4 regions of the Fusibacter sp. QWL-12 genome follow, and region 4 is predicted to be linked to each of the others. Evidence: riboswitches for the same ligand, from Rfam matches in the RefSeq annotation. Region 4 holds a riboswitch; each other region holds the start of a gene.
What was found. A riboswitch is a leader RNA that binds a small molecule or an ion and turns the genes downstream of it on or off. The one in region 4 is predicted to bind cobalamin.
Positions count from the first base shown of each region.

Region 1: another riboswitch for cobalamin. It lies ahead of cobT (nicotinate-nucleotide--dimethylbenzimidazole phosphoribosyltransferase); the one in region 4 lies ahead of AC4PID_RS11665 (sirohydrochlorin chelatase).
Region 2: another riboswitch for cobalamin. It lies ahead of AC4PID_RS13745 (cobyric acid synthase); the one in region 4 lies ahead of AC4PID_RS11665 (sirohydrochlorin chelatase).
Region 3: another riboswitch for cobalamin. It lies ahead of cbiQ (cobalt ECF transporter T component CbiQ); the one in region 4 lies ahead of AC4PID_RS11665 (sirohydrochlorin chelatase).

Region 1 covers NZ_CM178745.1:729,100-731,304, reverse strand. Annotated here, with positions in the region: gene cobT (nicotinate-nucleotide--dimethylbenzimidazole phosphoribosyltransferase) at 1-951, opposite strand, end outside; cobalamin riboswitch at 1,091-1,262, opposite strand; gene AC4PID_RS03935 (pyridoxal phosphate-dependent aminotransferase) at 1,378-2,205, shown strand, end outside.
Region 2 covers NZ_CM178745.1:2,862,680-2,864,884, forward strand. Annotated here, with positions in the region: gene AC4PID_RS13735 (ACT domain-containing protein) at 1-111, opposite strand, end outside; gene AC4PID_RS13740 (peroxiredoxin) at 275-736, shown strand; cobalamin riboswitch at 869-1,044, shown strand; gene AC4PID_RS13745 (cobyric acid synthase) at 1,174-2,205, shown strand, end outside.
Region 3 covers NZ_CM178745.1:1,926,077-1,928,281, forward strand. Annotated here, with positions in the region: gene AC4PID_RS09415 (energy-coupling factor ABC transporter ATP-binding protein) at 1-313, opposite strand, end outside; gene cbiQ (cobalt ECF transporter T component CbiQ) at 315-1,199, opposite strand; cobalamin riboswitch at 1,351-1,533, opposite strand; gene AC4PID_RS09425 (Na-translocating system protein MpsC family protein) at 1,734-2,135, shown strand.
Region 4 covers NZ_CM178745.1:2,396,564-2,398,768, reverse strand. Annotated here, with positions in the region: gene cbiD (cobalt-precorrin-5B (C(1))-methyltransferase CbiD) at 1-353, opposite strand, end outside; gene AC4PID_RS11670 (precorrin-8X methylmutase) at 353-1,000, opposite strand; gene AC4PID_RS11665 (sirohydrochlorin chelatase) at 1,002-1,358, opposite strand; cobalamin riboswitch at 1,496-1,671, opposite strand; gene AC4PID_RS11660 (mechanosensitive ion channel domain-containing protein) at 1,736-2,205, opposite strand, start outside.

The sequences.
Region 1 (2,205 bases), 1.7 Mb from region 4:
TAAACGCATGTTCATGTGAAGATAGGGCTTAAGACCGAGTAACTCAGTAGCCAAACTTGCACTTTTTTCTTCAGAAGCATGTGAGGCAAAAAGGAAAGCGACTACATCTGGGTTTATTTTTTTTGCGATTAAGGCCGAAACGGTTGATATATAGCCATCTACAACTACTGGTACACGATAGATAGCGCCTCCGAGCATGATTCCGGTCATACCGGCAATATCATATCCACCAAGTGCAGCCAATAACTCTATTGGGTTTTCCAGTTGTGACTTTGATTTTGATTCGATGGCACGTCTAATGACAGATGCCTTATGTGATAGCTTTTCAATTGGAAAGTTCGCACCAACGCCTGTGATTTCTTCAGGTGATTTACCACTTAAGACAGAGAGAAGAGCAGTGGAAGGCGTTGTATTCCCAATTCCCATTTCGCCTGTTGCAATAAGATTATGACCCTCTTCTTTTGCAATCCGTACCATTTCAATACCAATTTGGATTGCCTCTAGAGCTTGCTCCGTAGTCATAGCATCTGATTTAGCGATATTGTTAGTTCCGTTAGCTATTCTTCTATCAATGAGAGAGGGATGTTTTTCTTGAAAATTAATCCCGATATCTACAGCATATACAGTTGTACTGGTATGCTTCGCCAATGCACCTACACCTGTTACCCCTTTAGCAATGTTAAGGGATTGAACCCATGTGACAATTGGAGGTGCTGATGCTATATCTTCTTCACAGACACCATGATCGGCACACATGACGATGACTGCTTTCTTTTCAATTGTAGGTCTTTCGGTTTTATAGATCCCAGACAATTGAACTGCGATTTCTTCAAGAGCACCTAGTGAGCCTTGTGGTTTGACCAGTTGATCGACACGTTGACGTGTAGCGGTCATCTTTTCCATACAGAGTGGTTGGATTTTTTGTTTTAATTCGTTTGTAAAAGCTTTCATAAATGGCCTCCAAAAATAATTTTTTAGGGGCAATAAAGTGAGTCTGAACTGAATTCAACAGAAAAAAAAGCCCATTACCTCAATGTAAGTTTATCATTTAGAATAAACTTATCCCTTGGGTAATGAACTTTACCGTCGTCCATTGATTCAACTACAGGCAGGTCTCCTGGCTCAACATCAATGCGTATCGCGCCTTCCCAGTTTCCCAGTGGCATATGCGATCGCTCCGTCTTACAGTGATGGGTTCGCTTAGGACTTTCACCTAATTCCCTATTCTCCAATTTATTGGCACCTATAACATTTACATTCTAGCGTAGAATGAGAGACAAGTCAATTTATAAAATTATTTTAATCCTTATTAAAAAATTGCATAAGCACAATTTCATGTTATAATAGTATAGGAAAATAGATAAGGAGGCGTTAATCATGATTTCAAAAGAGGTACGCGAGAATTTACAGAATGCGTCTTGGATCAGAAGAATGTTTGTTGAGGGGAGCAAGCTCAAGGCGCAATTTGGCGAAGACAACGTTTATGACTATAGCTTAGGAAATCCCTATTTTGAACCCCCTAAATCAGTTACTGATAAGTTGAAAAGTGTTGTAAACGCTGACACACCAGGTGCACATAGATATATGGATAATGCAGGCTTTCCTGAAGTTAGACAAAAGGTAGCGGATGCAATCAATAGAGATATCGATCAGCCAATTGCAAAGGAGCATGTCCTTATGACTGTTGGCGCAGCAGGTGGAATCAACGTACTTCTGCGAACGGTTATGGATGCTGGAGATGAAGTGATTATATTTGCGCCTTATTTTGCTGAGTACATTTTTTATATTAATAATCACAATGGTGTTCCAGTCATCTTAAAAACGGATGAAAAGACATTTGAACCAGATTTAGAGGCATTCAAGTCTGTCATCACGGAAAAAACACGTGCGGTAATTATTAATTCACCGAATAACCCTACTGGTGTCATCTATTCAGAAGAGACCCTTAAAGGGATTGGACGCGTATTAACTGAGGCTGAAGAAAAATTTGGTAGAGAAATATACTTGATTTCTGATGAACCATACAAAGCGCTTGTATATGATGGTGTTGTTGTTCCAAACATTCACAACTACTTCAGACACTCTGTAATGGTAAATTCTTATTCTAAATCACTTGGACTTGCTGGCGAGAGAATTGGTTATATTGCAATTAATAGCCAGTTTGAAGATGTTGAGCTTTTTATGGGTGGTTTGGCCTTTTGCAAT
Region 2 (2,205 bases), 470 kb from region 4:
AGCCACAGATGATGCTTTTCCATTATGTAGTAGTTCTTTGGCTTCAACAACTTTTAAGAACACTTCTGGAAGAACATTAATGTGAATCATTAAAAAATTACCTTTTTCCATATTGCCTCCCTGTCTTTCTATCGCGTACAACTGTACGTCGTTTGCATTACAAGGATTATAGCATAGGTTAATCACAGTGACAATAAAATGCTTGAGAAAAATAATGTTTTTTTTCTTGAACAAGGGTATAATACAGTTAAATACAATTATTTGGAGGCATAAAATGTCGTATTTTAAAGAGATAATTGAGTTACCTGCAACTGGTAATAAAGTGATTACTTTGGACTTATTAAAAAATCAAAATTTTGTTCTCTATTTTTATCCTAAAGATAATACTTCTGCTTGTACAACCGAAGCGATAGAGTTTGGTGAACTATATGATGATTTTCGAGCGCTCGGATATCATGTTTATGGCATTAGTAAAGATACGCTGAGTTCACATGAAAAATTTAAAGACAAATATCAAATTCCGTTCACGCTAATTAGTGATAAAGATAAATTATTGCTAACTGATTTTGATGTTATCAAGGATAAAAAAATGTATGGAAAAGCAGTGAAGGGGACCGTAAGATCAACATTCATTTTTAATGAAGGTTTGAGATGTGTGAAAGAGTTTCGCGACATAAAAGCGGTCGGTCATGCAAAAGAAGTTTTGAATTTTATTGAAGAACATCTTGAAAAGTAACAGATTAAATAATATACTATATATTGATCGTTATTGTATGTCTCGATCTAAATATAGTATATTTTTAATTAGAAGGGCATAAATATTTTGTTTATAGCTTGACAATTATTTGTCACAAGATTATAATGAGTTTAATTGAATAGCCATCTAGGTGCTTAGCCATAAGCTAAGAGGGAAAGAGGTTGAAATCCTCTGCAGCCCCCGCTACTGTAATTAGGGATGAAATCCGGAATACCACCGATTATCGGGAAGGTCGGAAAGTAAAGTGAACTATAAGCCAGGAAACCTGCCTTGATGTAATATAACCAATACTTCGGAGGGAAGTTATGTGGAATGGTAGATACCAGCACACGTTTTCCTCGTGTGCTGTTTTTTTTATACAAGAAAACATTTTCTTATATATTAATGGCGTTTTTTATAGATTATTTGGGGGAAATATGGCGAAAAAAATTATGTTTCAGGGTACGGGTTCATCTGTTGGAAAAAGTTTAATTGTGGCTGCTATGTGTCGTATTTTGAATGACGAAGGCATAAAAGTAGCACCCTATAAATCACAGAATATGGCATTGAACTCTTTTATTACAGAAGACGGAAAAGAAATGGGGCGTGCGCAAGTGGTTCAAGCTGAGGCAGCACGTATTAAACCAACTGTGGAAATGAACCCTGTTTTATTAAAGCCTACAAGTGATGTGGGTAGCCAAGTCATATTAAATGGCGTCGTATTTACCAATATGGATGCACTTAATTATTTTTCAGCTAAAGAAATCTTAATTCCCCATGTAAAGGCAGCTTTTGATGCTTTGGCAAATCAGTATGAGGTTGTCGTCATTGAAGGCGCAGGGTCACCAGCTGAGATCAATCTCAGATCGCGAGATATCGTCAATATGGGCTTAGCAGAGCTCGTTGATTCTGATGTGATCATAATCGGAGATGTGGACAAAGGTGGCGTTTTTGCTTCATTATATGGTACTTTTATGCTTTTGAGTGAATCTGAGCAGAAGCGTGTCAAAGGATTTTTGATCAACAAATTTAGAGGGGATGTTAGCTTACTTATGCCAGGCGTTGAAATGCTTGAAAAGCTAATCGATCGCCCATGTGTTGGTGTTATTCCGCATATCCAAAACTTAAAAATAGACGATGAAGACAGCGTGACTGAAAGGTTTAATGCAAATAAAAAAGGCGATATCAAAGTCGGAGTGGTTAAACTCCCTTATATGTCCAATTTTACTGATTTTACTGTTTTTGATATCGAACCCGATGTAAACCTGAATTATTTAACAGAAGCAGAGCAAGTGAGCGATTGTGACCTCATTATCATTCCTGGAAGTAAAAATACGATTCACGACATGCGATTTGTAAGTGAATATGGATTTCAGCAAGCACTTTACAGATACCATAGACAAGGTAAGAAGCTCATAGGCGTCTGTGGTGGTTACCAAATCCTAGGACAAACCATAGAGGATAATTAT
Region 3 (2,205 bases), 470 kb from region 4:
AACCGACTTCCGAACGTACGGTGGACGCAATGATCTGGTTATCTGCATCTTGGAAAACGATGCCGATGTGCTTTCTAAGATTTTTAAGACTGCCCTTATTAAGCTCAGTTCCGCGATAAAGGATCGACCCTTCGTCAGGCGAATAAACCCCATTTATATTTAAAAAGAAGGTAGATTTTCCAGAACCATTGGCGCCGATAACGGCGATTTTTTCGCCTTCACTAATGATGAGGTCAATGCCGTTTAAAGCATTCGTACCGCTGCCATAGGTATATTTTAACTGTTTGACTTCAAGTATGGTTTCAGTGCGCATTTTATCCCCTTAAGTATGAATTTAGCCCTACCATGAAAATGAAACTGACGAGAACAGATACTGTTGCTAAAAGCTTAGGATTAAAGTACCTTTCTTCCTCGTAGTAATGGTATTCACCTTCATAACATCTGGATTCCATTGCAATATAGTATTGATTGGCCTTTTTAATAGATTGAATGAGTAGCCCAGCTGCGATTTGACTAAACGTCCTCAGGGAGGCTTTATAGTCGACATAACCATTCCTCGACTCAGCAGCATTTTTCATACGCATCGTAACGTCTAGTAGTATGAAAATAAACCTATAAGTCAGTGCCATCAGCTCTATGATCAAGCTTGGAAGATGACACTTTTTTAGTACTAAGATTACCTCTGAAGATGGCGTAGTAAGCGCCAACATCTGCAAACAGCTAATGGCTGCAAACATTTTTAATCCCAATAATCCAGCTGCTTTCAGAAGATCAAGATTTGTATAGAGATACCCACTCAAAAATCTGACCGATAAACCGGAAGGCACCAGCGTGCTATAATCGACACTAATCGTCAATAGACTCAGAAGTATGAAAGTTATCGGAATTGAAAGAACTCTCAAATACTGAACCAGACTCAGTTTGCCGATAACGACCACAAGAAACATCGCTGTCACCAAGATCATCGTGGAGACCAGCGCAGAATCGAATCCGATTCCCATCAACAGAAGTGAGATTGAAAGAACTGACTTTAGTACTGGGTGCCAGTGTTTTAATCCCGATTGATAGGCATAGTAATCGATTGAGAGCGATTCACCGTGATGATGATGTTTTTTACCTTGCGTCTTTGCTGATTTTAGGACGTTTGCGAAGATGATCATAATCATGATCAAGATATATGATAATGCGATGAGTTTCATTTGATTCCTGCTTTCATAATAAATTAAAATCAAAAAGACCTCTCGAAACGAATTCGAGAGGCCATGTCATCAAAGCTCATAGCAACAAGGTTTTCAGATGCCCAGAATAGGCGCACTTCAACCGTGTATCTCCTCTATATCTTCGTAGAGTTTACAGATACAAGAAATGGCAGGCATTCTGACTTAAGCATCAACATCTTTTCCACCTTCCCAGTTACCCAGTGGCACTACGGAAAAGACTCTTCTATTACAGCGGCGAGACCGTGGGAGATTTACACTCCACTTTCCTTTTAACAGTAGAAAAACCTACTGCACCTATTTCTATTTTTAATTACGACTCTAATTATAATGGGTTGATAAGAAAATATCAATTGAAATTAAAAATAATTTTAGTTGTGTTTGAATCCCCCAATTTCCTGAGTTAATTAAAATGATTCAATTGTGAAGGTGAATTCTAGGGAATTATTTACAAAAAAATGAAGAATAAATTAACTTCCGCAAGTATACTTGCAAATAAATGGTTTTAGTTTTATAATGAAATTGTATATTGTAATAATTTATTCATGTGGTGATGAGTTGATTTTTTCGAATGATGATAAAAGCAGGTTTCTAAAGGCGTTTACAGACATAATAAAAAGTATCAACGGAAAGGGCCCTAAGAATATATATATAAAATATTATGAAGAAGAGCTTCACGTGGTATTACAGGGGGTTGTCACTGAATACGAACGCTATTTAATTGAGAATTTTGGAGATGAAGCGATTGAAGTATTTACTAGCTTTTATCAAAGAGATTGTTTGAATACGGAGTATAAATTTTTAAATAAAATCAACGATCAGTTTCAATTTAGTTTCTATAAATTAGAAGTTGATTTCTTAAATGATATTTTTGTATATAAAATGAAAATTATGCATCAAAGTGATTTGAACGAATAGCTTGGTTGGACTAAAAGAGAGATAATTATCTGGCTGAAAAGTAAAACCGATCTTAATATGTCATATGACA
Region 4 (2,205 bases):
GTCTTCGTGACGATGCCAACCCCTAAGCCACCTTTTATAACGACTTCTTCATAGGGAGGCATTTGATTTGCAGGGTCCAGTGTAACTGTAACAATAATGTCGAGTCCATGTGTGACGTCAGCATCTTCTCCAGCATCCTTTATAATTCTTGCCATCGCAGAGTTTTGCGATAGCTGTCTTGTTTCTTCAACAGGAATTTGTAATGCGTCTCCTGAAGGTAAAGTTATGGCAACAGCAGGCACATCCATTTGTTCTGTCAAGAGTAGCATCGCTGCAAGTGCACCTGCGGTTGCACAACTACCTGTGGTATATCCTGTTTTAAGTTCCTTGCCATCCTCACCCAGTATTATCATTACTCATTTCTCCCAACAAAATAGTACATCAGTGCATTGACGATAGCTGCAGCAACGTTACTGCCACCTTTTCTCCCCAGCGCAGCGATACTTGGTATCACATGTTCATAGAGCATTTCCTTGGATTCTGCTGCACCGACGAAGCCCACCGGTACACCGATCACACCCACCACGTCAGAAAGTGTTTTTTCATCTGCTTCTAACAATCTGAATATTGCAGTGGGCGCATTGCCAATAACGAAAAGTTTCTTACCTTCGCTCTGAAGAGCAACACTTACCGCCGCCATAGATCTTGTGATGCCTTCCTCTTTTGCAAGCGCTCTTACAGTTTCATCACCCACAAGGCATTTTAATTCCCATGGTAACTTACCAAAAGCTGCCTTGTTAATGCCAGAAAGTGCCATTTGTGTATCGGTATAAACTGTAAGCGGTGTGTTGATTACGCTTTCAAACACATCGATAAATTCAGGATCTATTTTTAGATTATCCAAATAATCAAAATCTGCTGAGGTGTGAATGACGCGTCTGAAAATAAGGCGATGTATCTCAGAATCACTTGGATAGACTCTACCTTCTTCTTTTATAATGTCATCGATGATATCAAAGCTCGTACTTTCAATCATCATTGGTTTTTTTATATAAGACATCCTATAGACCTACTCTTTCACAGATGACATCCACAAGCTTCTCATCAAAGCCAATATTCTCTAAAAACTCAATTTTAAGGTCAGAAAATCTTTCTTTAAGACTGTCCAGTTCCGCTGGAATATCTTCCTTTATATGATTGCCATTAAATAGGAAGAAAGGAAACGCCTTAATTTCTGTTACACCCTCGTTATATAACTTCTCCACTGCATCCAATAATAACGGCGCCATCAATTGTAGATAGCACTTTTCAAATTTCACTTCTGGATGACGCTGTTTGAGTGCGTTCATATAGCTTTCCATGATCAAATCCGTTTCTTTTACCTTACTGCCGTGCGCAATGATTAATATCGCTTTCATTCTTTCCTCCATCAGTTATATAATCCGTTTATGGCGTGTATTCATAAAAAATCTTTGTAGCAAAAATAAAAAAACACGCCAATGGGCGTGTTTTCAATACGTAAAGTAGTATCAAGTAAACCTCCCACCGAGATTGCATTGTAAAATACGTTTTGGCAGGTCTCCTGGCTTAGACATCATCCTAATTTCTCGCCTTCCCATGAAACAGTGGCATTTGAGATTTCGTACGTCTTTACAGTAGCGGGGGCTGCTGAGGATTTTAACCTCATTCCCTATTATCCTTATATAAAGGACCGAAAACGGTTATTCAGTTCTATATCATCATAACATGTGTCTATTAATTATCAAAGTTTTTTTTCTTAGACTTCAGTATTTCATTATATTAATTTGACAGCCTCAAGCTCTTTTACCCCTTTTAGAATTTCTTGCCACATGGCATCTTCCGTCACTCTTGCTCTTCTCGTTTCACAGAGATACCTTACGGTTAAAACGATCGCACCTTCTCTCACCTTGACATAGACGATTGGCGTAATGTTCTTATAGTAGAGCATATACCTTTTTGAAGCTTCATGTAAGCTCTCTTTTACATCTGAAGTTATATGAAGCGATTGCTTGTTAGCCACCGTCTCAAGCATGGACTTAAAACTCTCCCAGTCACTGTCTAGCGAAATGGCGACATCAATCTCATTCCAAATATAATCAAAGCCTTTGTTGGCATTGCTTATGGCGTGTAGAAAAAGATAGTTGTTCGGGATATGAACGATCCGCCCTGTACTTTGTTCGCCGTACTGTGCAGATGACACTTCAAGCAACACGATTTGAAATAGTTTGATATCAATAATATCAC